2 regions of the Salinicola sp. CPA57 genome follow, and region 1 is predicted to be linked to the other one. Evidence: predicted binding sites of a transcription regulator. Region 1 holds the regulator's gene; the other holds the start of a gene.
What was found. The regulator sigma-54, encoded in region 1, starts transcription at its own class of promoters, with help from an activator protein. The targets are predictions, from matches to a motif close to TGGCACNNNNNTTGCTNT.
Positions count from the first base shown of each region.

Region 2: the regulator sigma-54 is predicted to act here: its motif matches at 4,668-4,685, upstream of DOM36_RS07005 (NCS1 family nucleobase:cation symporter-1).

Region 1 is NZ_PZJR01000012.1:18,349-33,305, reverse strand. It holds gene mlaE (lipid asymmetry maintenance ABC transporter permease subunit MlaE) at 1-320, opposite strand, end outside; gene DOM36_RS14815 (ATP-binding cassette domain-containing protein) at 317-1,132, opposite strand; gene DOM36_RS14810 (KpsF/GutQ family sugar-phosphate isomerase) at 1,333-2,349, shown strand; gene lptC (LPS export ABC transporter periplasmic protein LptC) at 2,539-3,150, shown strand; gene lptA (lipopolysaccharide transport periplasmic protein LptA) at 3,147-3,686, shown strand; gene lptB (LPS export ABC transporter ATP-binding protein) at 3,839-4,564, shown strand; gene DOM36_RS14790 (RNA polymerase factor sigma-54) at 4,715-6,148, shown strand; gene raiA (ribosome-associated translation inhibitor RaiA) at 6,289-6,597, shown strand; gene ptsN (PTS IIA-like nitrogen regulatory protein PtsN) at 6,607-7,086, shown strand; gene rapZ (RNase adapter RapZ) at 7,105-8,061, shown strand; gene DOM36_RS14770 (HPr family phosphocarrier protein) at 8,048-8,317, shown strand; gene mgtE (magnesium transporter) at 8,430-9,785, shown strand; gene DOM36_RS14760 (hotdog domain-containing protein) at 9,844-10,233, shown strand; gene pmbA (metalloprotease PmbA) at 10,340-11,680, opposite strand; gene yjgA (ribosome biogenesis factor YjgA) at 11,912-12,403, shown strand; gene tldD (metalloprotease TldD) at 12,455-13,909, opposite strand; gene DOM36_RS14740 (AsmA-like C-terminal region-containing protein) at 13,921-14,957, opposite strand, start outside.
Region 2 is NZ_PZJR01000005.1:101,818-116,774, reverse strand. It holds gene DOM36_RS07025 (FAD-dependent oxidoreductase) at 1-80, opposite strand, end outside; gene DOM36_RS07020 (GntR family transcriptional regulator) at 121-783, opposite strand; gene DOM36_RS07015 (dihydrodipicolinate synthase family protein) at 945-1,892, opposite strand; gene DOM36_RS07010 (4-hydroxyproline epimerase) at 1,985-2,941, opposite strand; gene DOM36_RS07005 (NCS1 family nucleobase:cation symporter-1) at 3,191-4,618, opposite strand; gene DOM36_RS07000 (ureidoglycolate lyase) at 5,019-5,504, shown strand; gene DOM36_RS06995 (sodium:solute symporter family protein) at 5,565-7,058, opposite strand; gene DOM36_RS06990 (RidA family protein) at 7,372-7,764, opposite strand; gene DOM36_RS06985 (D-aminoacylase) at 7,817-9,286, opposite strand; gene DOM36_RS06980 (MurR/RpiR family transcriptional regulator) at 9,303-10,166, opposite strand; gene DOM36_RS06975 (amino acid ABC transporter ATP-binding protein) at 10,340-11,104, opposite strand; gene DOM36_RS06970 (amino acid ABC transporter permease) at 11,101-11,775, opposite strand; gene DOM36_RS06965 (amino acid ABC transporter permease) at 11,777-12,442, opposite strand; gene DOM36_RS06960 (transporter substrate-binding domain-containing protein) at 12,521-13,360, opposite strand; gene DOM36_RS06955 (IclR family transcriptional regulator) at 13,525-14,316, shown strand; gene DOM36_RS06950 (amino acid deaminase) at 14,348-14,957, shown strand, end outside.

The DNA of each region.
Region 1 (14,957 bases):
GCGAACAGCAATGCGGCGACCACCGGGGCGAGCTCGCGAACCAGCGACAACGCCACCATCTGTCCCAACGCCTCGTCGGCACCAAAACTCACCAGAATGGTGAAGCCCTGCAACGCCAGCACCATGCCGATGAATAGCCCCGACACCAGTACGATCGCCCCCGACATCACCCCGACGAAATGCATCTGGCGAATCCACAGATGGAACCCCTCGCGGGACGGCAGGCAGAAGATCGACTGAAACAGGAACAGCCCCGCCCTGCCGATCGAGCTCACGATATCGAGCGTTGCGCGCCCTAGCGTCGCGATATGTCGCATCATGAAAACTGCCCCGCCGGCGCCAGAATGTCATCGTAGAAGTCCGGCGCGGGATAGTGAAATGGCACCGGCCCGTCGGGCTCGCCATGCACGAACTGCCTGACGTGCGCATCGTCGTTCACGTCGAGCGTACGCGGCGTGCCGTGGGCCATGACCTGGCCGTCGGCGATGATGTAGACATAGTCTGCGATCGACAATGTCTCCTTGATGTCGTGGGACACCATCACCGCGGTCAGCCCGAGCGCCTGATTGACCTTCTTGATCAACTGCACCAGCACGCCCATCGAAATCGGGTCCTGGCCGACGAAGGGCTCATCGTAGAGCACCAGTTCCGGATCCAGCGCCACCGCGCGCGCAAGCGCCACGCGTCGGGCCATGCCGCCTGAGAGCTCCGATGGCATCAGATGTCGCGCACCGCGCAACCCGACCGCCTGAAGCTTCATCAGCACGATGTCGCGCACCATGGCGTTCGGCAATTCGGTATGCACGCGGAGCGGGAACGCGACGTTCTCGAACACGTCCAGGTCCGAGAACAGGGCGCCACTCTGGAACAGCATGCCCATGCGACGACGCAGCTTGAAAAGCGAGCGCCGCGACAGCTGGTGTACGTCCTGACCATCGATCAGCACCTGGCCACGGTCCGGTATCAGCTGACCACCGATCAACTTCAGCAGCGTCGTCTTGCCGGTCCCGCTAGGCCCCATGATGGCAGTAATCTTGCCGAGCGGAATCTGCAGGTCGACACCGCGAAAAATATCGGTATTGCCGCGGGAAAAGTGCAGATCCTTGACCTCGACCATAATCGGGTCATCCATGCAGCATCCACCAACCTTGTGAGATCAATTATCGAACATTGTATCCTAACCTTGGCGGTAGCGACCAGCAGTCGCCACCGGACGACTACGCTCGCTGCCGCACAAGGGACGAATCGGGAAACGATCAAAGGTATACTCTCACGTATTGCGCCAACCCGAGATCGCCTGGCGCCCTCAATTTCACGACTGACGTTCATGCCATGACCGATCCCCGAACCGCCACCGCCACCGCCGAGACCCTGAGCGAACTCGCCACGCTGGACTTTCGTGCCAGCGCCAGGCGTACGCTGACGCTGGAACAGCAGGCTATCGGCGAACTCGTCACCAAACTCGACGCGTGTTTCGATGCCGCCTGTCGGCTACTGCTCGCTTGCCGAGGGCGCCTCATCGTGACGGGCATGGGCAAGTCGGGCCACATCGCCCGCAAGATGGCCGCGACCCTGGCCAGCACCGGCTCGCCGGCGTTCTATGTACATCCCGGCGAGGCCAGCCACGGCGATCTCGGCATGATCACCGGCGACGATGTGGTGATCGCCCTGTCGAACTCCGGGGAAACCCAGGAGATCACAGGCCTGCTCCCGCTGTTCAAGCGTCTCGGCGCCCCACTGGTCAGCCTGACCGGCCGGCCGGGGTCGACGCTGGCACGTTATAGCGACGTGCATATCGATGTCGGCGTTTCCCGGGAAGCCTGCCCTCACGATCTGGCGCCAACCTCTTCCACCACCGCCGCCCTCGCCATGAGCGACGCCTTGGCGCTGGCTCTGCTCGAGGCGCGCGGCTTCAGCGCCGAGGACTTCGCGCTGTCCCATCCGGGCGGCACGCTCGGCAAACGCTTGCTGTTGCGTGTTGCCGACCTCATGCACGACGGCAGCCGGCTCCCCAGCGTGGCCACCGGAAGCCCGTTGCGAGAGGCACTGCTCGAGATGACGCTCAAGGGCATGGGATTCACCTGCGTGGTCGATGAACGCGGAATGCTGGCCGGGGTCTATACCGACGGAGACCTGCGGCGCACGCTCGACCAGCGTGGCGATTTCACCCTGCTTCGCGTCGATGACGTCATGACGCGCGGCGGCAAGACGGCGGCACCGGACATGCTGGCCGCTGAAGCAGTCCGGATCATGGAGGATAACCGCATCACCGCGCTGGCGGTGGTCGAGAACGGCATTCCCGTTGGCGCGCTACACATGCACGACCTGCTGAGAAGTGGCGTCATCTGACAATCCGACAGCGCGGTGGCCTGGCGCGATCGACGCGACGGACCGCATCGTCGTTCGGAAAATCGAGAGGAGAATGGCCCGACCGAGTCGGAGTCAGCCGTTTCGTCCCGGAAATCCATTCGTTATTTCGATCAGAAGGTTCCAACCGGAGCTCTTCGATCAAGTTTTTTACCAAGACAAGGAGCAACCGTGGCCAAGACAGCCAGATTTCAGTCTCCCTGGTGGCGGCGCCTCGGTCTGCTGGCGTTGCTGCTGACGCTGGGCGGTGGCCTGACCTATCTGGATCAACGCGGGGAAGACCAGCAACAGCCCACGATCGGCAACACGACCGGCGAGCCGGACTACTACCTCGAAGACGCCAGCATGACCCGCTTCGACCAGCAGGGTCGCGCCTATCAACGTCTGGAAACTCCGCGACTGGTGCATACGCCATCCGACGACATCATTCGCACCGAAAAGCCCCACGGCTATCTGACCGACGACCAGCAGCGCCAATGGCAGGTCACCAGCGACACCGGGCGGATGAGTCGAAGCGGCGAGCAGTTGACGCTGCAAGGCAATGCGCGCCTCGTACAGCCGGAGCAGGCCTGGAGCCTGGAAACCCGGACGCTGCATTACGATAATCGTGAAGCCCATGCCTGGAGTGACACCACCTCCGTGTTACGTCAGCATAGCCAGAGCATGCGCGGCGATCGCTTCGACGCCTGGATCAACGAAGACCGTATGCGTCTGACCGACAACGTGCAGGGTCACCTGCCACAGCAACCTCAGTCACAGCAACCCAAGGATCAAGGATCATGAGGCGAGAACTCGGGCAAATTCTGGTGCTGACCGCACTGGGCTTCTCCAGCCTTCCGGCCGTCGCTCTGGAAAGCGATGCCAGTGCGGCGATCGAGATCGCCGCCGATCAGCTCGAGATCGACGACCGTCAGGGCACCGCTGTCTATACCGGCGACGTCGACATGCGGCAAGGCAGCATGAACCTGAAGGCCGCACGCGTCGACATCCAGCGGGGCGCCAACGGCCAGGTCAGCCAGGTCACCGCCAAGGGCGGTGGCGGAGAACGCGCCTACCTCGAGCAGAAGCCGGCGCCCGACGAGGATCTGGTCAAGGGTTGGGGCGACACCGTCGTCTATCATGCCGCGGAGCGTCGCGTGGAGCTGATCGGCAATGCCGAGCTGCACCAGGCCGGGGACACGTTCGACGGCGCCTACGTCGAATACTATCTCGATTCGCGCCGCATCCAGGCCCGGGCCAGCCAGGATAGCGATGGCAACAGTGACGGTCGCGTCCGCATGACGTTGACGCCACGTGACGCCTCTCCGTCGTCTCAATAGCCGCCCTGACAGTCAATCGTTCGCGCAATCTTCTCGAGCCATCGGCCAAGTCACCGTTCCAGCCATGAATTGAGCGCCGATTCGGGACCGACACCGGTGATGACTACCGGCCCCGGATCACGTTGCGTCGCGCTGCCACAAGGATCGTATCCATGAAAACGCTAACGGCCACCAATCTGGCCAAGAGCTACAAGGGACGTCGCGTCGTCCATGATTTCAGCCTGACTCTTCGCCAGGGCAGCATCGTTGGGCTCCTCGGCCCCAATGGCGCGGGCAAGACAACGTCGTTCTACATGATCGTCGGCCTGGTCAAGGCCGATGCCGGCAGCGTCCATATCGACGAGCGGGACCTCAGCCGCGCCCCGATGCACGACCGCGCTCAGGCCGGGATCGGTTATCTGCCGCAGGAAGCCTCGATCTTCCGCAAACTGAGCGTCGCCGACAACATCATGGCGATCCTCGAGACCCGCAAGGACCTGGATCGTGCCGGACGACGCGCCCAGCTCGAGCGGCTTCTCGGCGACTTTCACATCGAGCATATTCGTGACAATCTCGGGATGAGCCTATCCGGTGGCGAGCGTCGACGCGTCGAGATCGCGCGCGCGCTGGCCACGGAGCCGGCCTTCGTGCTGCTCGATGAACCCTTCGCGGGTGTCGACCCGATCTCGGTCGGCGATATCAAGAGCATCATTCGCCAACTCCGTGACCGCGAAATCGGCGTTCTGATCACCGATCACAACGTGCGGGAGACGCTGGACATCTGCGACAACGCCTATATCGTCGGCGACGGCCAGATCATCGCCGAGGGCCGCCCGGAAGCGATCCTCGACAACCAGCGCGTTCGCGACGTCTATCTGGGTCACGAATTCCGCTTATAGTCCGCCATCCTTGCTCTCGTACGGCATGCCACCGGTGGCTGGAGTCACTCACCCCGCCACGGGTGGCATGTATATTGCATAAAACGTTGCATGTCGTTAAATCAACCAGTAACGTAACGTTTCTCTCGTTGATCGTGACGCCCCTTCTCCATGTCCATGAAGCCCTCGCTGCAACTTAGAGTCGGCACCCAGTTGACCATGACGCCTCAGCTTCAGCAGGCGATTCAACTGCTTCAGCTGTCGACGCTCGATCTCTGCCAGGAGATTCAGCAAGCGCTCGAGTCCAATCCGATGCTGGAGCTGGAGGAGCCGTATGAGGAACTCGAGAGTTCGGAGACCCAGGAGGACGAGTGGGCCACCGATATCCCCGACGAATTGACGCTCGACAGCGACTGGAGCGACACCTACCAGGACGCTACCGCCGGCGCGCTGGGCAACGGTAGCGGCAGCGAAGACGCACCAGATTTCGATCGCAACGCCGCCGCCGTCGGGCTCCACGACCATCTGCTGTGGCAACTGGCGATGGGCGATTTCGATGACCGCGAGCGGGAGCTGGGTGAGTGCCTGATCGACGCGATCAATGACGACGGCTACTTCATCGGTTCGCTCGACGAGCTGACGATCAGTCTCCGCGCCCAGCGCAGCGACAGCATCAGCACGGCCGATCTCGAACACATGCTGATGCGACTGCAGCAGTTCGACCCCACCGGTGTCGGTGCCCGCGATCTGCGTGAATGTCTGCTGCTACAGCTGGGCACGCTGGATGGCGATACCCCGCTGCTACCGCAAGCCAAACGCCTGGTGCGACAATTCCTCGAAGCGCTGGCCGGCGATGATCGACGGCTGCTCAAACGACGCCTGCGACTCGAGGACGACGAGCTCGACCGTGTCATCAAACTGATTCGCACGCTGGACCCTCGGCCCGGTCAGGGCTTCGATATCCGTCGCGACGATTACGTGATTCCCGATCTCGTCGCCACGCCCTCTCCGGCAGGCTGGCGCATCGAGCTCAACGCCGAGGCCTTGCCCCGGCTGCGTATCCAGCCCGACTACGCTGCGCTGATCAAACGGGCCGACAAGAGCGACGACAACACCTTCCTGCGCCAGCATCTGCAGGAGGCCCGCTGGTTGCTCAAGAGCCTGTCCAGCCGCAACGATACGCTGCTGCGTGTCGGCAGGGAGATCATGGCGCGCCAGATCGACTTTCTCGATCGCGGAGAAGAAGCGATGAGACCGCTGATTCTGGCCGACATCGCCGGCAGCGTCGACATGCACGAGTCGACGATCTCCCGTGTCACGACGCAAAAGTATATCCACACCCCGCGCGGCGTATTCGAGCTCAAGTATTTCTTCTCGAGCCAGGTTGGCGGCCAGCGCGGTGACGGCGACAGCCATTCGAGTACCGCGATCCGCGCCCGGATCAAGAAGTTCATCGGCGAAGAGCCCCCCAGGAAACCACTATCCGACAGCAAACTGGTGGAACTGCTCGCCCAGTCCGATATCTGCGTCGCCCGGCGCACCGTGGCCAAATACCGGGAAGCGATGGGCATTCCCTCATCGAGTGAACGCAAACGCCTGTCCTGACGTCATACTATCGTCACGCCGATTCGGCGAGACGCATCGATTGGCACTCGCCAATCCGATCCCGATCCATCACGATGCCTTTGCAGTGCCCTGAAAAGGGTTACAATCAGAAGTGCCATCTGCCGCAACAGGAGTGTGTCATGCAAGTGAACGTTACCGGCCACCATGTCGACCTGACCGATGCCCTCCGAGACTACGTCGGAGAAAAACTCGTTCGTTTGGAGCGTCACTACGACAACATCACCAATGTCCAGGTTACCCTGAGTGTGGAGAAGGAGCGCCAACAGGCCGCCGGGACCTTGCATGCCGCCGGCGCCGATCTACACGCCGACGCCAGCGATACCGACATGTATGCCGCCATCGATTCGCTCGCCGACAAACTCGACCGCCAACTGGTCAAACACAAAGAGAAGGCACAAGCCCGCGCCCAAGGCGCCGGCGCCCGTTAACGCCTGATGATGACACTGGAAAAGATCCTGCCCCCCGAACGCACCCTTTACGGGGTCACGGGGGGCAGCAAAAAACGTCTGCTGGAATTCTTCAGCACCTTCGTCGCCCAAAACACACCCAGCCTGGATAGCCAGGAAGTCTTCAGCCGCCTGATCGGTCGCGAGCGATTGGGCAGCACGGGGATCGGCAACGGCGTTGCCATTCCCCATGCCCGCAGCCCGCACTGCAAGGTGCCGATCGCGGGATTCATGCGCCTGGAAGATGCCATCGACTTCGATGCGATCGATGGCGAGCCGGTGGATCTGGTATTCGTGCTGCTGGTCCCGGAAGAAGCGGACGACACGCACCTTTCATTGCTGGCAGAGGTCGCCGGCATCATGAATCAGAGCAGCGTCAGGCAGCAGCTGCGCCACGCCGAATCACAGCAGGCGTTGCACGAGGCCCTGCGCGAGGCCATTCGTCATCACCAGCCCAGCGACGACGGCTGATATCGGGACACATTACGCATGCAACTGGTCATCATCAGCGGTCGCTCCGGCTCGGGCAAGTCGATCGCCCTGCAGGCACTGGAGGATCTTGGCTACTACGCCATCGACAATCTTCCCGCCAACCTGCTGGCGCCACTGATCGATGAACTTCGCAGCGCGCCGCCAACGCGCCCTAACGTGGCAGTCAGCATCGATGCACGGAACCTGCCGGAAGCGCTCGAGCGCTTCCCCGTATTGCTGGACGCGGTACGGGAACGCGGAATCGACACTCAGGTCGTCTATCTCACCGCCGATGCCAAGATCCTGCTGGAGCGCTACTCGGCCACCCGCCGTCGTCATCCGCTGACTCGCGGCAACGACATGACACTGGCCGAAGCGATCGATCACGAACAGGAGTACCTGGCACCGATTCGCCGCATGGCCGACCTGGTGATCGACACTCAAGGACTCTCGGTGCATGACCTGCGTGCGCGAATCGGCGAGCAGGTCGCGCGGCATACCGGCGGTCGTCTGACATTGACCTTCGAATCCTTCGGCTTCAAGCGAGGCGTTCCGCTGGACGCCGACATGGTGTTCGACGCCCGCTGCCTGCCCAATCCGTTCTGGGACCCGGGCTTGCGCGCCTTCGATGGCCGCGATCCCCAGATCGTCGAATTCCTCGAGTCCTATTCCGACGTCCACGCCATGGCCGGTGATATCCATGCCTGGCTGGATCGCTGGTTGCCGGCCTATCTGGCCAGCCACCGCAGCTATCTGACGGTGGCCATCGGTTGCACCGGCGGCCAGCATCGTTCGGTCTACCTGATCGAGCGCCTGGCTCGCCACTTTCATCACGAATCCGCGGACATCCGACTTCGTCATCGCGAACTCGGTATCCAGACCGCCCTCTCGCCAGCATCGAGGCCGCGAGAGACAGCGTTGCAGGATGCACCACTACAAAACGCAGGATCCCCCAAGCGCGATGCCGACACGTGAACTTCGCCTGACCAACCGCCGCGGGCTACATGCCCGCGCGGCCACCAAGTTGGTTCAATGCTGCCAACCCTTCGCCGTTCGCGTTGCCGTCCACCATCGCGAACGCCAGGCCGATGCCGCCAATGTCATGTCCCTTCTGATGCTCGCCGCGCCTTGCGGCACCGAGTTGACCGTGGTGACCGAAGGCGACGATGCCGACGCTGCCATGGATGCGATCGTCGGCCTGTTCGAAGCGCGTTTCCACGAGGACGAGTGACGCTCACAGCCATCGGCATCGTTCGTGAACAGCGTTTTCCATCCTCGTCATTTCCTCCGACGATGGTAGAATGTTCGGCCTATCGCCAGTCGTTCAAGGATGACCGTTCAGGATGAGCAACAATCCGGAAAAGCTGCAGCCCCGGCTGGCCAAGCTCAACGAAGCGCTGGAGAGCGGCGCGCTGGATCAAGCGCGGCGCATGCTCAACCGTGGTCTGGCACCGGTGGACGTCGCTCACCTGCTCGAGTCATCGCCACCCAAAGAGCGTGAGATCCTGTGGGGCTTGCTGGATCCCGAGCTGCACGGTGACGTGCTGCAGTATCTGGGTGACGACGTCCAGATCGAATTCCTCAACCGCATGGACGCGGAACAGCTGCTGGCGGCAACCGAAGGCCTCGACGTCGACGACCTCGCCGACCTGCTGCAGCAGCTACCCAACAAGGTCATCCAGGAAGTCCTCCAGTCGATGGAGGCGCAGGAGCGTCAGCGGGTCGAAGCGGTTCTCTCCTACCCGGAGGACACCGCCGGCGGCCTGATGAACCCGGACGCGATCACCATCCGCCCGGACATCACGCTGGATGTCGTCCTGCGTTACCTGCGCCGTCACGAAAGACTGCCGGATGCTACCGATACCCTGCTGGTCGTCACTCGACGCGATGAATTGATCGGCATCCTGTCGCTCAACCGGCTGCTGGTCTCGGATATCTCGGTGCTGGTGCGCGAGGTGATGGAGACCGATTTCCACGCGATCCAGGCCACCGCCTCGGATAGTGATGTCGCGACACTGTTCCAGAAGCACGATCTGATATCGGCGCCGGTGGTCGGTATCGACGGCAAGCTGCTCGGCCGAATCACTATCGATGACGTGGTCGACGTCATTCGCGAGGACGCCGAGCACCAGGTCATGAGCATGGCGGGTCTCGACGAGGACGAAGACACTTTTGCGCCAGCGCTCAAGACCAGCCGTCGCCGCGCGTTCTGGCTCGGCATCAATCTGATCGCGGCAACCATCGTCTCCATCGCCATCGGTTTCTTCGAAGACACCATTCAGCAGATCGCGGCACTCGCAGTACTGATGCCGATCGTCTCCAGCATGGGCGGCATCGCCGGTTCACAGACCCTGACCGTGCTGATTCGCGGGATCGCGCTCGGGCACGTTTCCGGCGCCAATGTCCGCTGGCTACTGGTCCGCGAGCTGCTCGTCGGCATGACCAACGGCCTGATCTGGGCGGTGGTCGTCGGCACCATGTCCGTCTTCCGCTTCGACGATATCCGGCTAGGCCAGATCATTGCCATGGCGATGGTCATCAACCTCACCGTGGCGACGCTGGCCGGCACCCTGATTCCGGTCATGCTCAAGAAATTCAAGATCGATCCGGCGCTGTCCGGCGGCGTCCTGCTGACAACGATTACCGACGTGGTCGGTTTCGTCGCCTTTCTGGGGCTGGCGACGGTCTTCTATCTGTAGCGGGACATCGCCCCCTTCAGCGCCCCTTCAAGCAGCTCTGGTCAGCGAGGAACCTCACATGAACTTCCACACCCGCAAATGGATCAAGCCCGAAGACCTCAATCCCAACGGTTCGCTGTTCGGCGGGAGTCTGCTGCGCTGGATCGATGAAGAGGCGGCGATCTACGCCATCATTCAGTTGGGCAACGCCCAGGTGGTGACCAAGTACATCTCCGAGATCAACTTCGTCTCCAGTGCCCGCCAGGGCGACATCATCGAACTCGGCATCACCGCCACTCATTTCGGCAACACCTCGATCACGCTGGAGTGCCACGTGCGCAACAAGATCACGCGCAAGAGCATCCTCACCATCGACAGGATGGTATTCGTGAATCTCGGGGAGGACGGCACCCCGGCGCCGCATGGTCGCACCGAGATCACCTATATCAGGGATCGGCTCGACGGCTGAAGCCGAAGGCGCGGAATCCGGAGGCGCCGCACGCCGACACTGGCAACGGGAGAGCCAGCGACGACTGGCGACTGTCGCTGGCTCTCGTTCTCGCTCCTGATCGCGCTTACTGCCCCGCGATAGTCATCGAATCGAGCAGCCAGCTTCCGGTCTGAACACTTCCGCGCCGGTCGACATCGTCGCCCACGCCCTGCAGACCGGCGAACATCTCGCGCAGATTGCCCGCCACCGTGAACTCCTCTACCGGATGAGAGATCCGGCCATTCTCGATCCAGAAGCCTGCCGCGCCCCGCGAATAGTCACCGGTAACCGGATTGAGCCCCTGCCCCATCATTTCGGTCACCATGATGCCGGTGCCCATCTGCTGCATCAGGCTCTCCAGCGAGACCGTCGGTGCCTGGATGCGGACGTTACGCGCACCGCCAGCGTTGCCGGTGGTCTGCAGTCCCAGCCGGCGGGCACTGTAAGCCGCCAGCATGTAACTCGCCAGCCTGCCCCGGTCGATGAACACGTTGTCACGCGTGGCCACGCCATCACTGTCGAACGCAGCACTCGCCATGCCACCCATCTCCCGCGGGTGCTCGCCGAGCGAGAACCACTCGGGGAACAGCGTTTCGCCCAGCTGGTCGCAGAGAAACGAAGACTCGCGGTAGAGCGCCCCCCCGGCAATGCTGTTGAGCAGGTTGCCGACCAGTCCGCGCGCCATGTCCGGCGCCAGCAGGACCGGCAGCCGCCCGGTTTTGGGGCGCTGTCCGCCCAGGCGACTCAGGGTCCGTTCCGCGGCGCTGATACCCACCGATTCCGGACTCGCCAGGTCACTGGCCTTGCGAGCGGTGGTGAAGTCATGATCGCGCTGCATGGCATCACCGCTTCCTCCGATCAGCAGACAGGAGAGCGAGTGGCGCGTGCCTCGCTTGCTACCCAGGAAGCCATGGCTGTTGGCATAGACCGTGACCACTTCCGAGGAGGACAGGCTCGCTCCTTCGGAGTTGGTGATACCCGACCGCTCACGCCCCGCGCTCTCGCAGCGCAGTGCCAGTTCGATCGCCTCGTCGGTGCTCAGCGCCCACGGATGATGGACATCCAGGTCCGGCTGGTCGGTGGCCATGAGCGCAGCATCGGCGAGTCCCGACGCTTGATCCTCACCGGTATAACGCGCAATCGAGATCGCCTTCTCGACCACTGCGCGTATGGACGCATCGCCGGCGTCGGACGAGGACGCATTGCCTTTGCGATTGCCCACGTAGACCGTAACCGCGATGCCCTGATCGCGGGACAGCTCCACGGTCTCGGTTTCGCCGAGTCTCACGCTCACACCCAACCCCTGGTCGACGCTGGCGCCGACCTCGCAGGCGTCCGCACCCAGTCTCTTGGCGAGTTCCAGCGCCATGCTGGCACGCTCTTCGAGACGCGACTGCTGCGCCTCGGCATTGAAGGCTTGGCTCATCTCAGACTCCTGATTCATGAAACTCGAACATAAGAACTTGGAATATAAACACCTGAGCCGTGCGGCTCGATGGCAAAGATCGGCCCACTGACAGCGCGGATCATCGATGCCGTGGACCATCGGTCGCACGCCAAAGGGACAACAGGCGTTGGCGAGACGAATCGCACTGATATACTGCAGCCCTCATTCGTCGCTTTGGTCAGAAACATGGGTAGAAAATCGGATAACGAGATGACTTTCGAGGACGACGCGCCTCCCAGTAGAAGCCAGCTCAAACGAGAGATGCAGGAGCTGCAGGCACTAGGCGAGCGTATCATCGCGCTTGACTCCGCCGTCCGTGCCCGGCTGCCACTGTCCGACGAGATGCGCGAGGCTGTCGAGGAAACCGGCCGAGTTCGCTCCCACGAAGGGCGCCGCCGCCACATGCAGTATGTCGGCAAGGTCATGCGCAAGGAAGATCGCGAGGCGATTCGTGCCGCCTTCGAGGAGATCGACCAGGAACATGTCCAGCGCAATGCCGCTTTCCACCGCCTCGAACAGCAACGCGATCGGCTGATCGACGATGACGACGCGCTGGAGCCGTTCATCGATGCGCATCCCCAGGTCGATCGCCAAGCCCTGCGCCAGCTGATTCGCAACGCGCGCAGCGAGAAGCAGCGCGGCAAGCCACCCGCCAGTTCGCGCAAACTGTTCCAGCTGATCCGCGACACCGCCGGGCTTTGAGCCGCCCGCACCGGATGGGTGCGGCGCGGCCGAAGGACAGGCTCGTCGGCGTCAGGATGCGGTACCACCGACCGTGATCTCGTCCAGCTTCAGTGTCGGCTGGCCCACGCCGACCGGCACGCCCTGCCCTTCCTTGCCGCAGATCCCGATGCCACTATCCAGCGCCATGTCGTTGCCGATCATCGAGACATGCGACATCGCCTCGGGACCATTGCCGATCAGCGTGGCCCCCTTGACCGGCGCCGTGATCCGGCCGTCCTCGATCAGATACGCCTCGGAAGCCGAGAATACGAACTTGCCGGACGTGATATCCACCTGGCCGCCACCGAAACTGACCGCATAGAGGCCACGCTTGACGCTTTTGACGATCTCTTCCGGATCGTCCCTTCCCGCCAGCATGTAGGTATTGGTCATTCGCGGCATGGTGACGTGCGCATAGGATTCACGGCGCGCGTTGCCGGTGGGCTTCATGCCCATCAGCCTGGCATTGAGCTTGTCCTGCATGTAGCCGGTCAGGATTCCGTCCTCGATCAACGGCGTGTACTGGCCCGGCGTTCCCTCGTCGTCGATACTGAGCGATCCGCGGCAATCGGCAAGCGTCGCGTCGTCGACCACCGTGACCCCCTTGGCGGCGACCTTTTCACCCAGTCGGCCGGCGAAGGAGGAGCTCCCCTTGCGGTTGAAGTCACCCTCGAGGCCATGACCCACCGCCTCATGCAGCAGGATGCCCGGCCAGCCATTGGCCAGCACCACCGGCATCTGGCCGGCCGGGGCGGCAACCGCGTCTACATTGACCAGCGCCTGGCGCACGGCTTCCTTGGCATAGACATCGGCCACGTTCTCGTCGCGCAGCCGCTCCATGGAATAACGACCGCCCCCGCCGGCGCTGCCGCGCTCGCGCCGTCCCTCTTTTGCCACGATCACATTGACATTGAAACGCACCAGCGGACGAATGTCGGCCGCGAGCGTGCCGTCACTGGCACACACCAGCACCACCTCATGGACGCCGGTCAACGACGCGCTGACCTGGGTCACGGCAGGGTCCGACGCCCGCGCCACGCGATCCGCCTGCTTGAGCATGGCGATCTTGTCCTCCGCGCTCAGTCCGCTCAGCGGATCGACGCCCTGATAGCGAGACGTCGCCGCCGCGAGCTGGATCGGCGCGGCCTTGCGCCGCTCCCCACTGCGAGCAATACCGGAAGCGGTGCGGCCGGTATCCAGCAGCGCGTCCTGGCTGATCTGGCTGGAATAGGCGAAGCCGGTCTTCTCGCCGGAGAGCGAGCGCACCCCGACACCGCCATCGATGCTGTAACTGGCGTCCTTGACCTCCCCGTCCTCCAGCACCCACATCTCGTGCCAGGTACGCTGGAAAAAGAGATCGGCGTAATCGATGCCGGCGCCCATGGCGTGGCCCAGACCGACATCCAGCGACTCCACGTCCAGCCCCCCGGGGGCCAGCAACAGCGTCGACGCCTGTTTCAAGGCGTCATCACTCGTTTGTCTCATCGGGCTCTGAGTCATTGGGCACTTTCCAAGTTGATGTTCGGCGAGGACCAGGGGCCCTCGATGCGATAGTAAATCTGTGTGGCACGATCCAGCCAGCGGCCGAACAGCTGGTCGAACACGAATAGACCCACGCCGACCTGGGGCGCCCCGGCCATGATCGCGACCAACGGCAGGTTCTGACTGACGGGGACGGTGATCCCGAGCCGCTGATCCATCGTCTGACGGTTGAGATCGACACTGCCGGCCAGAGTGAAGCGCGTCGCGGTGCCGTCGATCACGATCGGTCCTTCGGTCTGCAGCCGCCCGTTGTACAGGGTAGCGCTGCCGTTGAGGCGATTGAAAGAGGTCCCGCCGCTGGTCACGTCGGAGAAGTCCAGCTGCAGGCGGCGCAGGATATTGTCGAGATTGAAAAGCCCCACCAGCTTGGCCCCCGATGAATGAATCTGGCGCAATCGCCCTTTCCCCAGCGTCGCCTGAACCCGTCCCGTCGATAGCGGCAGGGCAAACTGCCACGGCGCACCCGGCCAGGAGAGCTGCGCATCGGCTGTGACATTGTCGCTGGTGATCGGGACCTGCTGGCCCAGCACACGAAACGCACTACCGACATCACCGCCACTGACTTTCATCTGAGCCCGACTCAGGCTGGCGCTTCCGGAGGCCTCCCAGTCGAGGGACCCCGCGAGATCCAACTCACCCAGCGACAGCGTCAACGGAGCGACGGTGAGATGCCGATCGTCAGCGTGCCAGGTGGCTTCCAGCGGGCCGAACCGCTCGCCCTTGCGCTCGAACTCGGCAACACGCACCTGCCCCGCCGGCACCTTGGCAAGCCCCGAAGGCAGTGCAATCGGATGGGGCGCGGTTTCGATCTGCTCCATCAGGCTTGCGGCCTCGCCCTGTCCTTTCTCGTCCTTTTCGTCCGGCGTCAACGCATCCAGATTGAGTCGTGTCAGATCGACGTCGATCGGCATCTCGTCCTGTGGCTGCCAGCTCGCCTGGCCGGCGGCAATCTCACCGTCGAGAGAGAGACGCCAGCCGTTGGAGAGCGGCG
Region 2 (14,957 bases), on a different contig from region 1:
CCGACGAGACCGGCCCCGACAATGATGATGTCGGCATTGCTCTCTGTCTCGGGCGGAACAGGATGAGATGGGTCCGACATGCGCTACCTCACGACCAGATCGATGGGGGGCGGGCAGCGCTCACGCGCTGCGCAGACTCTTTTCCAGCACCGCCGCGATACCTTCCGCGGCGTCCTTGATGTGGGTTTCCAGCAACTGGCAGGTTCTGTCGACATCGCCCTGGCGGGCCAGCTCCAGAAGCTGGCGATGCTCGACTTCCGCCTTCTCGATCTCGCGGGTGTAGACCAGCTGCATGCGGATATAACGCCCGGACTTGGTATTCAACTGACCGATCATGGCCAGCGTCTCGGGCAGCCCGGAGGGCGCGTACAGGGCGTGATGAAACGCGAAGTTGTAGTCGCTCCAGTTGTCGATCTGGCTGCCGGAATCGAGCGCCGCATCATACTGACGGAGAATGCTCGCGGCGTGATCGAGATCCGCCGCCGTCAGATTGGGGATCGCGTGGCGCAGCACGTAGGTCTCGAGCAGTACGCGCAGATCGAAAAGCTCGCGAATCGCCGCCACCGAGAGCTCGGTGGTGAAAGCGCCACGATGGGCGTGAAATTCCACCAGTCCCTCGGATTCCAGGGTCAGCAGTGCCTCACGGACGGGGATTCTGCTGACCTCGTAATCCTTGGCCAGCGCATCCTGACGCAGCTGTGAGCCGCCCTTGAACTCGCCGCCGAGAATGCGTTCGCGCAGATCGTCCGCTACGTACTGGGCTCGGGTCTTGAAAGTCGCCATGAAGTCTCGTCGTGTCGCAGAATCTGGATATTGTATGCAATCCCTATGGCTCCCGCCGACTTTTCAGGCCCGTGCTTTCTTCAAGATCAGCGTTGCAAGATCGGTATGGCAAGATCGGTATGGCAAGACCGGTGTGGAAAGACCGGCGTTGCAAGACCGGCTCACGCCGCGTCGAGCTGCGCCGACCACTGCGCGTACCACTCTCGGAACAGCGCGTACTGGGTGTCGACGTAGCGGCGCTGCGCATCGCTCAGGACGTCGCTTTCGTTGAAGTGGCGTTCGTAGGCGCTGTCGCCGTTGAGCACCATCAGCTGCTTGTAGTAGAGCACCAGATCCACGCCTTCATCGAAGGAGGAAAGCACCGCCAGCGCGGACTCCAGCTCCTGGGCCAGGCGCCGGGCTTGGGGATCGCCCTTGGCGGCTTTCTGGCTCAGCGCGACCAGCTGCAGCACCTCCCGCGGCAGCGCATTGCCGACCCCGGTGATGGCGCCGGTGGCGTTGCAGTTGACGAAACCGTGGAATACCTGGGTATCGACACCCACCATCAGGCTGACCCCGTCATCCTGAGAGGTGATGTGCTCGGCCGCGTAGCGCAGGTCGTCTGCACCGCCGAACTCCTTGAACCCGATCAGGTTCGGGTGCTCGCGACGCAGCGCGAAGAACAGCTCGGCGCGGGTGGCAAAGCCGTAATAGGGGCTGTTGTAGATCACCGCCGGCAGCTCGGGGGCGGCTTTCAGAATCGCCGAGAAGTGCGCCTTCTGCGCCGCGGGCGCGGTACCGCGGGAGAGCACGCGAGGAATGACCATCAGCCCCTGGGCGCCGACCCTGGCCGCATGCGCGGCGTGGGAGACGGCTTCCTTCGAGTTGACCGCGCCGGTACCGACGATCACCGGCACGCCGGCGGCGACAAGTCGCGCCACGCCTTCCTGGCGCTCGGCCTCGCTCAGCAAGGGCCAGTCGCCCATCGAACCGCAGTAGACCACCGCGCGCATGCCGAGATCGACCAGCTCGCGACCCTTGGCGACCAGCGCGTCGTAGTCGGGCGTGCGGTCGGCGGTGCAGGGGGTCATCAGGGCGGGAATGCAGCCGGTAAAGATGGAGTCGTTCATGGTTGTCCTCTGGAATCCGTGAATGTCTTTCGGAATGGCTTTTCGGGAATGAACTTTCGGAAATGAACTTTCGGAAATGACTTATCGAACGGCTATGACGCGGTGATGCCCCAGGCAAACGGATCGCTTTCATCGATCAGCAAGTTGGCATCGGCGGTCATGCAGGCGCTGCCGGTAATGAACGGGCGCACCATGCCCTGCGCCTGGTCTTCCCATGCATAGCGTCCCTCGAAGCGACTGCCGGTGATGCTGGCCTGGACCCAGGTTTCGCCGGGCGCCAGCTTGCCGTCGGCGGCGAGACAGGCCAGCTTGGCGCTGGTGCCGGTGCCACAGGGGGAGCGGTCGTAGGCCTTGCCGGGGCAGAGCACGAAGTTGCGGCTATCGGCCGGGTTTTCCGTGCCAGCGTCGTCGGCGAACAGCTCGACATGATCGATATGGCCGCCGTTTTCACCGGTGATTGCCTGTGTGTCCAGGGCCTGGCGGATCGCCCAGGTAAAGGCCGTCAGCGCCTCCTCGTTGGCCAGGGTCACCGTCTGATCATGCTCGCCGACCAGAAAGAACCAGTTGCCGCCCCAGGCGATATCGCCATGCACCACGCCGTAGCCCGGCACCTCCACCGGCACGCGCTGGCGATAGCGATAGGCGGGTACGTTGCGCACCGTCACCGTGCCGTCCTGGTGCAGCGTGGCGCTGACCGGACCGACGGTGGTGTCGATCTTGTGTTCGCCGGGCTGGATCATCCCGAGATGATGCAGCGATGCGACCAGGCCGATCGTGCCGTGGCCGCACATGCCCAGATAGCCCGAGTTGTTGAAGAAGATCACGCCGCAGGTCGCGCCTGGCGTAACCGGTGCGCAGTAGAGCGCGCCGACCAGTACGTCATTGCCGCGTGGCTCCAGCAGGCAGGCGCGCCGCCAGTGATCGTGAGTGTCCCGCAGCGCGTCGCGCTTCTCGACCAGGGTGTCGCCCGGCAAGGTCGGAAAGCCGTCCATGACCAGGCGCGTCGGCTCTCCACCGGTGTGGGAATCGATGACGTGGATGCGCTTCATGCTGATTGTCCCCTGATCTGAGCGAACCTGCGAAACGTCCGGCGGGCGTCGAACGTGTGAATTTTCCAATATTGTAGATTTTATACAATCTTCGTGGCGCAATGTGAAGCCATACCGTGCGGCAACGGAAAAAGGAAAAAAGCCGGCGTCGAAGGCGCCGGCAAGAGGGAGAGAACGTCGAGATATTCAATGAGGCCATGAAGCGCTTGACGAGCTCGTGAAGCGTTCACGGAGAGCATGGTCTTGGAATCAAGACGCCACGGCCGCTGCGGCGGTGGCGCGGCGCATCGCCATCGAGTAGAAGGTCGCGCCGAGCGCGCCGCCGATGAAGACCGAGAAGTGGCCGAGATCGCCCAGCGGCAGGAAGTTGATCACGATGCCGATCAGCGATGCGGCGACCACCGCCTTCACCGCCGCCGGATTGAAGCCGTTGCGATACCAGTAGGGGCCGTCGGGATCGACGCTGAACAGGGCATCGACATCGATATGCCCGCGGCGGATGCGGTAGTAGTCCATGATCAGGATGCCGTAGAGCGGTCCGATGGCCGCCGCGAGAAGATCGACGGTGTAGTGGATGATCTCCGGATTGCTGAACAGGTTCCACGGGGTCAGGAAGATCGAGCCGACGGCGGCGATGAAGCCGCCGGTGCGAAAGCTGATCCTGCTCGGCGCCATGTTGGAGAAGTCGAACGCCGGGGCGACGAAGTTGGCGACGATGTTGATGCCGATCGTCGTCGTCACGAAGGTGGCGGCGCCCAGGACGGCGATAAAGGTGTTGTCGAGGCGCGAGACGGTCTCGATGGGGTCGTCGATCATTTCGCCGAAGACCGGAAGCGTCGCCGAGACCATCATCACCGTGGTCGCCGAGAACACCAGGAAGTTGACCGGCAGGCCCCAGAAGTTGCCGCGCTTGACGTCGTCGAAGGTGCGCGCGTAGCGGGTGAAGTCGCCGAAGTTGAGCGTCGGGCCGGCGAAGTAGCCGGCGACGATGGCGGCGGCGATCACCATCTGCCACAGCTGTTCGCCGGGGGAGAGCTGGATATCGCTCAGGGTGAAGCTGATGTTGGCCCAGCCCGCCTGCCACACCAGCCAGGCCGCCAGCGCGAACATCACCAGATAGACCGCCGGGCCGCTCCAGTCGATGAAGCGCCGGATCGAATCCATGCCGCGCCAGAATACGATCGCCTGCAGACACCACAGCAGCATGAAGCTGATCCAGCCCAGGTAGGAGAGCCCCAGGAAGCTGGGTCCGGCCAGCGATTCCATGCCGGGGAACAGCCGCAGGATCACGATGGTCAGGGCGTTGGAGGCGAGAAACGTCTGAATGCCGTACCACACCACCGCGATCAGACCGCGAATCATCGCCGGAATGTTGGCGCCCAGTACACCGAACGAGAGCCGACAGATCACCGGGAACGGCACTGCGGCTTTCTGACTCGGTCTGGCCATCAGGTTGGCGAAGATCTGCACGATGCAGATACCCACCAGTAGCGAAATCAGCACCTGCCAGCCCGCCAGGCCGAGCGCGAACAGGCTGGCGGCGACCACGTAGCCGCCGACGCTGTGGACGTCGGAGAGCCAGAAAGCGAGGATGTTGTACCAGTTCCAGTTCTGCGTGGTTGGCGCCAGGTCGGCGTTGTAGAGCCGATCGCTGTAGCCGGGAGGATGCTGCGACATGGCGTGTGCCCTCCGCGGGGCCGTCTTGTGATTGTGATTCCATTTTTTGTATACAAGATGCGTGCCATGTCTGCCATCCACGAATGGTAGAAGGTCGTCGTTGTGGTACCGGAATCCGTCGCGCGTGGATAATTAGGGCATTCATCAAGCGTCTGGATCGCGAGGGCCGGTGAAAACCAGGATCGATCGCGTGTCGCCGAAGCCCGTTTTCGATCTCTCATGAGGGCGGGAATTGCACGATGGGCGGGCAGAGCGACGACGCTCGCACGGTTGGGGTGCATGGTTGAACCCGAGTATCCGCGGGACGGAACGCGAGCCGTCGTGATGCCTGCGCTGAAACTCTTTTTTGTATACGATTAGGGCAAAATACGATGACAACAGGGACAAGAGGATATGGATCATGCTGGAACTCAAGGCTGAGACGCTGACTGCGGAAGCCTTCGCGCCCTTCGGCGACGTGATCGACGCCCGGACCAGTGGGTCATTCCCGATCAACAACGGTCACACCCAGCGCCATCATGACCTGGCCCGGATCGAGATCGTCGATACGCCATCGCGGCCGCTGATCAGCCTGTTTGTCAGCCAGCCGGTCACATTGCCGTTGGAACTGGAATTGCTCGAACGCCACCCGCTGGGCAGCCAGGCGTTCATGCCGCTGCACGAGGAGCGCTTCATCGTCGTGGTGGCGCCGCCGGGAGAGTCGATCGACCCTGCCGCCATTCGCGCCTTCGTGACCGACGGTCGCCAGGGCGTCAACTACCGCGCCGGTACCTGGCATGCGATTCATTCGGTGCTGGAAAGAGAGGGGGAATTTCTGGTCGTCGACCGCGGCGGCTTGGACAATCTCGACGAGCGACCGATGGCGATCCGGGTGTTGATGGCATGACGTAGAACGACAATGCCCCGCCAGAGCGGGGCATCGAAAGCGTCAGATGAAGCGATAGGCTCAGACCAATTTGCTGCCGCTGATCGCCGCAGCCGGATCTTCATCCAGCTCCATGCGCTCGCGTTCGTCGTCGATGATCTTGAGCGCCTGCTCCGGAGTCACTTTGGAGGCCGGCGTGACCAGGCTGACCACGATGCCGGCCACGAGCGCGACCAGCACCGCCGGAATGCTGGGGTTGCCCCAGAAGGCCGTCCAGCTGTCCACGTTGATCACTGCCAGCGACGTCGCTGACGCGGCGATCAGGGTGGCGATGGCCCCCTGCCAATTGTAGCGCGGCCAGAAACGCCCCAGTACGCCACACACGAACATGCCGGCCATGACGGTCGCGATCATGCTGGTGATATAGCTGATCACGTTGTTGGAGGTCAGCGCGAACAGCAGCGCCAGGCCGATGGTGGCGACCAGCGCCAGCCGCGACAGCCCGACGACCTTGCGGGCCGACGGGGTGTGACCGGTGAACAGCACGTAGACATCGCGCAGCAGAATGGAAACGCCAGCGATGGCATCCGAACTCGCGCTGGACATGGTCGCCGACAGCCCCGCGACCAGCAGCAGCAGGCCGAGCCACAGCGGCAGGATCTCGGTGGCCAGGAACGGGAAGGCGAAGTTGCTGTTGTCGAGACCGGGATTCAGCGCATGGGTCGCCATGCCGATGATCGCCGGAATGATCGAGAAGAACAGATAGAGAACGCCGGTGATGATGAACGACTTGCGCACCGAGCCGACCGAATTGCCGGAGTAGATCCGCTGGCGGTAGGAGGGCGTTGCCAGCACGCCGACGGCGATGACGGCGGCAAGGGAGATGGCCGGTACTACCCCGATCTTGTCGACACCCAGGAAGCTGGTGGAGGCGATGTCCATGTTGGTGCCGAGACCGGAAAAGCCACCGACCTCGACCAGCGCGATGATCGCCATCGCAATGAAGCCGACGAACAGGATCACTGCCTGCACGGTATCGGTCCAGATCACCGCCATGTAGCCGCCGATCACGCAGTAGATGCCGAAGCCCAGCGCCACCAGAATGCGAGCGGTGGTCAGATCGATACCCGCCATCCACGACAGATAGAGCCCGCCGCCGAGGATATGCGCGCCCAGCCAGCCGATACAGGCGATATAGATCAGCACGGCGACGATATTGCGCACCCAACGGTTGGCGCCGACGTAGTAGGAAAGCTCTTCGCTCATGGTCATGAAGCGGAAGCGGCGTACCGGCGCGAAGCACAACGCCAGCAGGATCACGCCGATGGAACCGCCGATACCGTAGAGCGCGCCGGCCCAGCCGTTGGCGTAGCCAAAACCGACGGCGCCCATGCTGGAACCGGTACCGACCATGGTTGCCACCGTGGTGCCGATGGTCAGAAAGATCGGGACGCTACGCCCGCCGAGCAGGAAATCGTCGCCGCTGCCGCGGCTGTTGCGAGAGACCCACCACCCGAGCGCGATCATGATGATCACGTAGGCGATGAAGGTCCCGAGGAAAACGTGACTGTTCATAACGACCTCTTATAATTGTCGTTCCGGTCGTTGCCGCGACCGGAGCAGTGTGGAATGTCATGGTCCATGGGGTTTTTCACTGCGGTCGCGCCCTTGCCGGGGCGCGGCCACCTTTCTTGCTGTTACGCCAACTTATCGTCCAAGACTTCGATGCTTGATCATCGAAGCCTCGGCCAGCGCCAGAACAAATCGGATAAATAGCCGAGCGGAATGCAGCGCGAGGCGCACGGCACACAGGGAGCGAGACATAACTGGGGGTTAGGCGAGTTCCCGAGTACCGTGCAACAAAGCGATGCGTCCGTGCAGGCATTTATCAAACGCGATCGGCGCGATAGCACTTAATGTCCACTTCCACCTTGCAGTCGACGACGAGATCCTGAACGCTGCAGATCCGCGCCGGCGGGTGATCGCCGAACACTTCCTTGAACACCTTGTTGAACGAGCTGAAATAGCGCGCGTCGGTGAGCACGGCAGTGACGTGGACGACGTCCTCGACGCCGTAGCCGGCTTCCTCGGCGATGGCCAGGCAGTTGGCGAACGCCAGTCGCGACTGTTCGATGATACTGCCCTCGACGACTTCGCCGTCGGTCATCGGCGTCTGGCCGGAGACGAACAGCCAGCCGGCCGCTTCGGTGGCGCGGGCGAAGGGCAGTTTCTGACCGCCGGTGCCGACGCCGCCCTCGATGCCATAACGTTTGATGCTCATACGGTTTTCTCCTGGGTTGTTTCGATGATCGGGTGGGTAACGCGAGTGAAAATCATGATGCGGTGCGGGAAGGCCGAGCGGACAACCGGACCTGACGTCGCAGCAGGCGTCCGGCCCGATGTTCACTGGCCTCGCCCTGGCGATAGCTGACCACGCCGTTGACGACGACCAGCTCGATGCCGCTCGCCTTGGCGATCGGCGCAGTGTAGGTCGCGGTGTCCTCGAGGGCGTCGAGATCGAACAGCACCAGATCGGCGAAGGCGCCGACGCGGATCTCGCCGCGGTCGGTGAGGCCGAAGTTGGCGGCGGAAAGCCCGGTCATCTTGCGCACCGCTTCGGTCAGCGGCAGCAGTTGCAGGTCGCGACTGTAATGCGCGAGCACCCTCGGGAAGGCGCCCCACAGCCGCGGATGCGGATGCGGGTCGTTGGGCAGGCCGTCGGAGCCGACCATCGACAACGGATGCGACAGCACCTGACGCATGTCCGCCTCGCTCATGTTGTGATAGACGGCACCGGCCGGCTGCAGGCGCCGGGCGGCGTCCATCAGCGACAGCTCCCACTGTTCGGCGATCGCCTTCAGTGGCTGGCGCGCCATTTCCGGGTGCGGGTCGGACCAGGTGATGAAGATGTCGATCTCGTCGGTGACCTGGCCCAGATCCAGCGTCGAGGAGCCGGCGGTGTACGGGTAGCAGTCGCAGTGCACGCCGTGGGAGCGCGCGGCGTCGTCGAGCTTGGCCAGCGCCCTGGGCGCGTTGCCCCAGTTGCCGGCGCCGGCGCATTTCAGGTGCGAGATCACCAGCGGCGCCTGACCGTGCCTGGCGGTGGCGAAGGCTTCGTCCATCGCCTCGGGGAGGCCGGCGAACTCGTCGCGCAGATGGGTGGTATAGACGCCACCGGCGCGGCCGACGGCCGCGACCAGCGTGTTCATCTCGGCGGTGGGGGCGTGATAGGCGTTGCGGTAGGCGAGCCCGGAGCTCATGCCGACGGCGCCCTCGGCCAGCGCGATTTCCAGCTGTTCGCGCATGGCGGCAATTTCACTGTCGCTGGCGGCCCGGTCGAAACGATCCATGACCTGGCTGCGCAGGCTGGTGTGGCCGATCAGCGCCGCCACGTTGACGCTCGGCTGTGCCTTGGCGATCGCCTCGGCATAGGCGGCAAACGTCGGATAGCGGAAGTCTTCCGCGCGGCCAAGCAGGTTCATCGGGTCCGGCACCTCGTCGGCCAGCTTCACCGGGCTGGCGCTGATGCCGCAGTTGCCGACCACCACGGTGGTGACGCCCTGGGACAGCTTGGGCAGCATTTGGGGAGTGCGGATGACGTTGGTGTCGTCATGGGTGTGCACGTCGATGAAGCCAGGGGTGAGAATCAGCCCCTCGGCATCGATGACTTTTTCCGCCTCCTCGTCGTCCAGATCACCGATGGCGACGATCCGGTCGCCGTCGATCGCGATGTCGGCGGTGAAAGGCTCGCGTCCGCTGCCGTCGATGATGCTGGCGCGGCGAATCAACAAATCGTGAGGCATGGAGGCTCCCGGGTTCTCAATCCCCCAGCGGCTGGCGATTGTCGCCGCCGCGGTGGGCATCGAGGGTGATCTTGAGTCGTCGCAGCTTGTCGCGAGTGCGCGCGCGATGGCGTAGCGCCAGGCCAAGCGCCAGCATGTCGATGGCGGCCATCATGGCGTAGCGCGACGACGACGGAAAATAGATGTAGTCGGTCTCTCGAGCCGCCAACGGCAACGTGATAGTGGCGACCTTGGCCAGCGGCGAACCGGCCGCGGTGATGGCCAGTACCCGAGCACCGTACTGGCGTGCCAGCTCGGCGGCATCATTGATCTCCGGCGTGTAGCCGGTGACCGAAAGCGCCACCACGACGTCGTCGGGTTCCAGGGTCGAGGCGACCATGCGCGGCAAGAGCGCTTGCGTATAGGCGCTGATCGCATAACCGAGACGAACCAGCCGGAACTGCATCTCCTGCGCCATCACCGTCGAGCCGCCGCCAGCGCCGAACACCAGAATCTGGCGGGCGTCGTCGAGCATCGCCACCGCGCCCTCGACGTCCGCCTGCTCCATCAGCGTGCGATTGAGCGCCAGGGTCTGGGCGGCGGTGTCGTAGATCACCCCCAGGCCGTCGTCCTCGCTGGCTTCCTGGATGAAACGGCGACCGGCAGCCAGCGCCCGGGTCAGGCGCGTCTTCAGATCGCGCACGTTGCGGCACGCCACCGCCCGGGCAAAGCGGGTCACCGTGGCATCGCTCACCTCGGCGCGCCTGGCAATCTCGCCGATGCTCGCCTCGGCGACGAAGTCGATATCGTCGAAGATCAGATTGGCGACCTTCTTCTCCGCCTCGCGCAGACTGGGCAGGCAAGCGGTGATATGCGACAGGATGTCGATTTCCTGGCTCACACTTCATTCCTTGGCATGACTTAAAACGGGATTCGAACTTGCCTGGTACTTTCTAACCTAGAATTTATTTTTATGAAAGTTGTTATCTCTCCGCGGGCGAGACTTTCCGCCCAAGGTATGAAACCTGCGACTTGCCGGTTAACTTCCCAGAGCTCCCGTAGATGTCGTTCAGTTCAGAATGAAGAGGTCTTGAGAAAGGCCTGCAGGCGGGGCGACTCCGGGTGCATGAACAATCTCTCGGGCGGGCCCTGCTCGGCGATCCGGCCATCCTCCATGAACACGACCTTGTCGGAGACATCCCGAGCAAAGCGCATTTCATGCGTGACCAGCACCATGGTCATACCTTCCTGGGCAAGCGACCGAATCGTCTCCAACACCTCGCCGACGCGCTCCGGGTCGAGCGCAGAAGTGGCCTCGTCGAACAGCATCACCTTGGGATTCATGGCAATGGCGCGCGCGATCGCGACGCGCTGCTGCTGGCCGCCGGAGAGTTGCGAGGGTCGGTAATCCCGACGTTCGAGCATGCCGACTCGCTCCAGCCAATGATCCCCGAGCTCGATCGCCTGGTTTTTTGGCATGCCCCGCACCTTGGTCAGTCCGAGCGTGACGTTGTCCAGCGCGCTCATGTGCGGGAACAGGTTGAACGACTGAAAGACCATGCCGGTCATTGCCCGTTGACGCGCGATTTCATGCTCGCCCACCCGTGCCCGTTGGCCACGCCGCGTGTGATAGCCGATCGCTTCGCCACCGATCAGTACCTCGCCCTGATGGAACTCTTCGAGCAGATTGAGGCATCGCAGCAGGGTGGTCTTGCCCGAACCGCTGGCGCCGATGACCGAGACGACCTCGCCCTCTGCGACCGTAAAGTCGATGCCCTTGAGCACTTCGAGCTCGCCGAATCGTTTGTGTAGCGCGCGCACTTCCACGATGGGGGTCATACTATTCTCCGGGTGGGCTGTTCGAGACGCCGACCAATGAAACGCCCGACCTGCTCGATGGCGAAGTCGATCAGGAAATAGATCACACCGGCCAGCAGGTAGAACTGCATGTTGAGAAAATTGTTGCTGATGATCTGCTGGGTGGTCAGCAGTAGTTCGGCGACGCCAATGACCGACAGCAGCGTCGACGCCTTGACCATCTCCACCGCAGCAGTGATCCATGTCGGTAGGGCATAGCGCAGCGCCTGGGGAAACAGGATGTAGCGGAAGATGCCGCCGAAGGTGAGGCCAATGGCGCGTCCGGCCTCGATTTGACCGCGCGACAGGGATTGCAGTGCGCCACGCAGGATTTCTCCGACGTGGGAGGCGCAGAACAGAGTGAGCGCCAGCGCGCCGGCCTGGAAGGCGGTAAGGTTGAAGCCCACGGCGGAAGAGACGTAGAAGGTCGCCAGCACCAGAACCAGCACGGGCGTACCGCGGATGATGTCGATATAGAGCCGGGCCGGCCATCGCAGTGGCTTGTTGCCATAGGTGACGGCAATGCCGATCACGATGCCGAGCACGGTTCCGGCCAGAATGGCGATCAGCGATACCGCGAAGGTGATCGCCGTTCCGTGCAGCAGCGCGTCACGGTTGTTCACGACCTCGTTGAAGAAGTAGCTCCAGTCCATGTCAGGTTTTCTCCAGCACGAGCCGTTTTTCCATGGCTCTCAGCACGAGCGTGATGGCATAGCAGCAAACGATGTAGAGAAGCGACGCGACGAGCCAGACTTCGATGACCCGAAAGGTTTCGGAGTTGATCTTGCGGGCATAGAACGTCAGCTCGGGAACCGCGATGGTGGCCGCCAGCGAGGTGTCCTTGAACAGCGAGATGAAGTTGTTGCCGAACGCCGGCAAGGCATTGCGAAACATGATCGGCAGCACGATGTAGCGCTTGATTCGGAATGACGTCAGACCGATCGCCTGTCCGGCTTCGATCAATCCCTGGGGAACGCTCAGCAGGCCTCCCCGGAAGACCTCGGCCATATAGGCACTGGCGTAAAGCGACAGGGCCACGATGAAGCTGGTGATCTTGTCCAGCGACAGCCCCAACTGCGGCATGCCGAAGAACAGAAACAGCACGATCACCAGGATCGGCAAATTGCGCAGGATCGAGATCCAGGTGAAGGCCAGGCTGCGAAGCCATCGATTCGACGCACGACTGGCGAAGGCGACCACCAGTCCGAGCGCGGAGCCAATCGCGATCGACACCAGTGCCAGCAGCAGACCAAGACCGATGCCACTCAGCAGTATCGGCCACTGATCGAAAATGGGGGCGAAATTGAAGTGATAGTTCATGAGCGTTCGTCTGCCTGGTCGAGCGGTTTGGCAGGGCGCTGCCGAACCCTATGAGTTCGGCAGCGCCAAAACCGGGATTTAACGCATTTCGGCAGGGAAGCCGGTTTTCGGTGCCGGGGGACGCTCGCCGAACCATTGTTCGAAGGCATCGGAATAGCGCTGGAATTCGACGCCGTACATGGCTTCTTCGAGGGTGGTGTTGACGAAATTCAACCAGCGCTGATCGTCGGGCGACACGGCGCAGGCATAGGATTGCGGATTCCAGCTGTAGCCGGCATCGACGTAGCGATCACCGTTATTCTTCATGTACCACTTCAAGGTCGAAAGGTCGGTCGCGACCGCTGCGGCACGATGGGAGTTGAGGGCCTGATAGATCAGATTCTGGCTTTCATACTGGTCGACCTCGGCTTCCGGCAGTGCCTGATGGACCATCTCCTCGGCATAGACGTTCTGCAGCACGGCAACCGTGATGTCGCTGCCGGCCGACTTGAGCGCGTCGTAATCGCCGTAGTCGCCGCCCTTGAGCATCAGCAGGCCGACGCCCTCGCGATAGTAGGGCACGGTGAAAGCGACCTGTTGCGCACGTGCCGCCGTGACAGTCATCCCTTGGCAGGAGATGTCGACCTTGTTCGTCAGCAGGTTGGGAATTCGGGCATCCGAAGACTGGTTGACGAAACGGACTTTACTGGGATCGTTGAACAGACCTTGAGCCAGAATGTGGCCGATGTCGGCATCGAACCCGACGGTCTGGCCATTGTCGGTGAAGTGCCAGGGTGGATTCGAACTACCGGTACCGACGACCAGTTCGCCACGGTCCAGCACCGTTTGCAGGGTGTCCGCCTGGGCGTGGGTAGCGGCAAGTGAGGGGATGAGGGCGACCGCCGCAACGGCGCTCAGCGCTTTGAGGATCGTTTTCATGGGAGTGGGCTCGTATTGTTGCTGTTGTTTGTCCGGTATATCGGATTGTTGTCCGATTTATCGGATGAATTTATACTGCACCTATTCACCGGCTCTGCGCAAGGGTGTCATTCAGCGGCACCTAACCGGGTAGATCGGACCCGTAGCACTATCAATGAGGTGATATGAGCGATTCCAGCACCAGGTCTTCCAGCACCACCACATCTTCCAGCGCCGCGGCGCCCCGCGCCCGCGGGGTCGATCGCGTTATCGCCCTGTGCGAACAGCTACATCTGCACCGTCAGCCGATGACGCCGAAGGCGTTGATGGAGGCGACGGGCGCGCCCCGCTCCAGCGTTTACGAGCTGATCAACCTGCTCAGTGAAGCGGGGTGGTTGGAGACGGAGAGTGACGGACGGGTCTTTTTCGGCCGGGCGATGCACTATTTCGGACTCGACTACGCGGATCACAACGACCTGCTGAAGCGTGCGAGACCGGTCATGCGTGAGCTGTCGGCGCGCTACGACGAGACTACCCAGCTGTGCATGCTGGATGGCGACAAGTACACCGTGATGCTCAACGAAAACGGTGCCAGACCGTTTCGCATCAGCTCCGAAGTCGGGGTCAAGGTGCCGATCCCGTGGACGGCATCCGGGCGCGTCCTGCTGGGTGGCATGAGCAGGGAAACCATGCTGGGACTGGTACCGGATGAGGACTTCATGCTCCCCGACGGCGAGCGAATCGATATCGACGGTTTCATTGCGGAGATCGAACTGACGCAACAGCGTGGTTATGCGCTCACCGAAGGTCTGGTCGACAGCTTCGCCTGCTGTATGGCCGTGCCGATCCACGAAGGTGCCGACCGAGCCCGGGCCACGCTCTGCTTCACGATCGGTCGTGATGCCGATGAATCGCGGCGCGAAACTCTGATCGGCGCGCTGCGCGAAGCGTCCTTCATGCTCTCCAACACAGACTGAGCCTGCCGAGACCCCTATCCGGAGAAAGACAATGAACAATATGACTGCTTCAGGAAACGCATCGGCGGCCGTGGAAAAAGGCACGCCGCTCTCGACCCCCGCCAATCTGCTGACGGACGTCCCGCTGCCGGCGGCGGCGATCTTCGAGGCGCCACTGACCCACAACCTGGCCTGGATGCAACGGTTCGCGGACGATCACGGCGCCAAGCTCGCGCCTCACGGCAAGACCACCATGGCACCCAAGCTGTTCAAACGTCAGATCGAAGCGGGGGCCTGGGGTATCACCCTGGCGACGGCGGTGCAGACGGTGGCGGCGCGTGCTCACGGCGTCGACCGGGTGCTGATGGTCAATCAGTTGGTCGGACGGCCGAACATGGCGCTGATCGCCGATGCCATCGCCGCCGGGCTGGAGTACTACTGCGTGGTCGACGGGATCGAGAACGTTCGCGACCTGGGGGCATTCTTTGCCGCACGAGGTCTCACGCTCAATGTGCTGATCGAGTTGGGTATCGACGGCGGCCGCTGCGGCTGCCGTACTGCCTCGCAGGTCGACGCCCTGGTAGCCGCCATCGCCGAGCAGCCGGCACTGGCGCTGGTGGGTATCGAAGGGTACGAAGGCATGATTGGCGGCGGTGACGAGG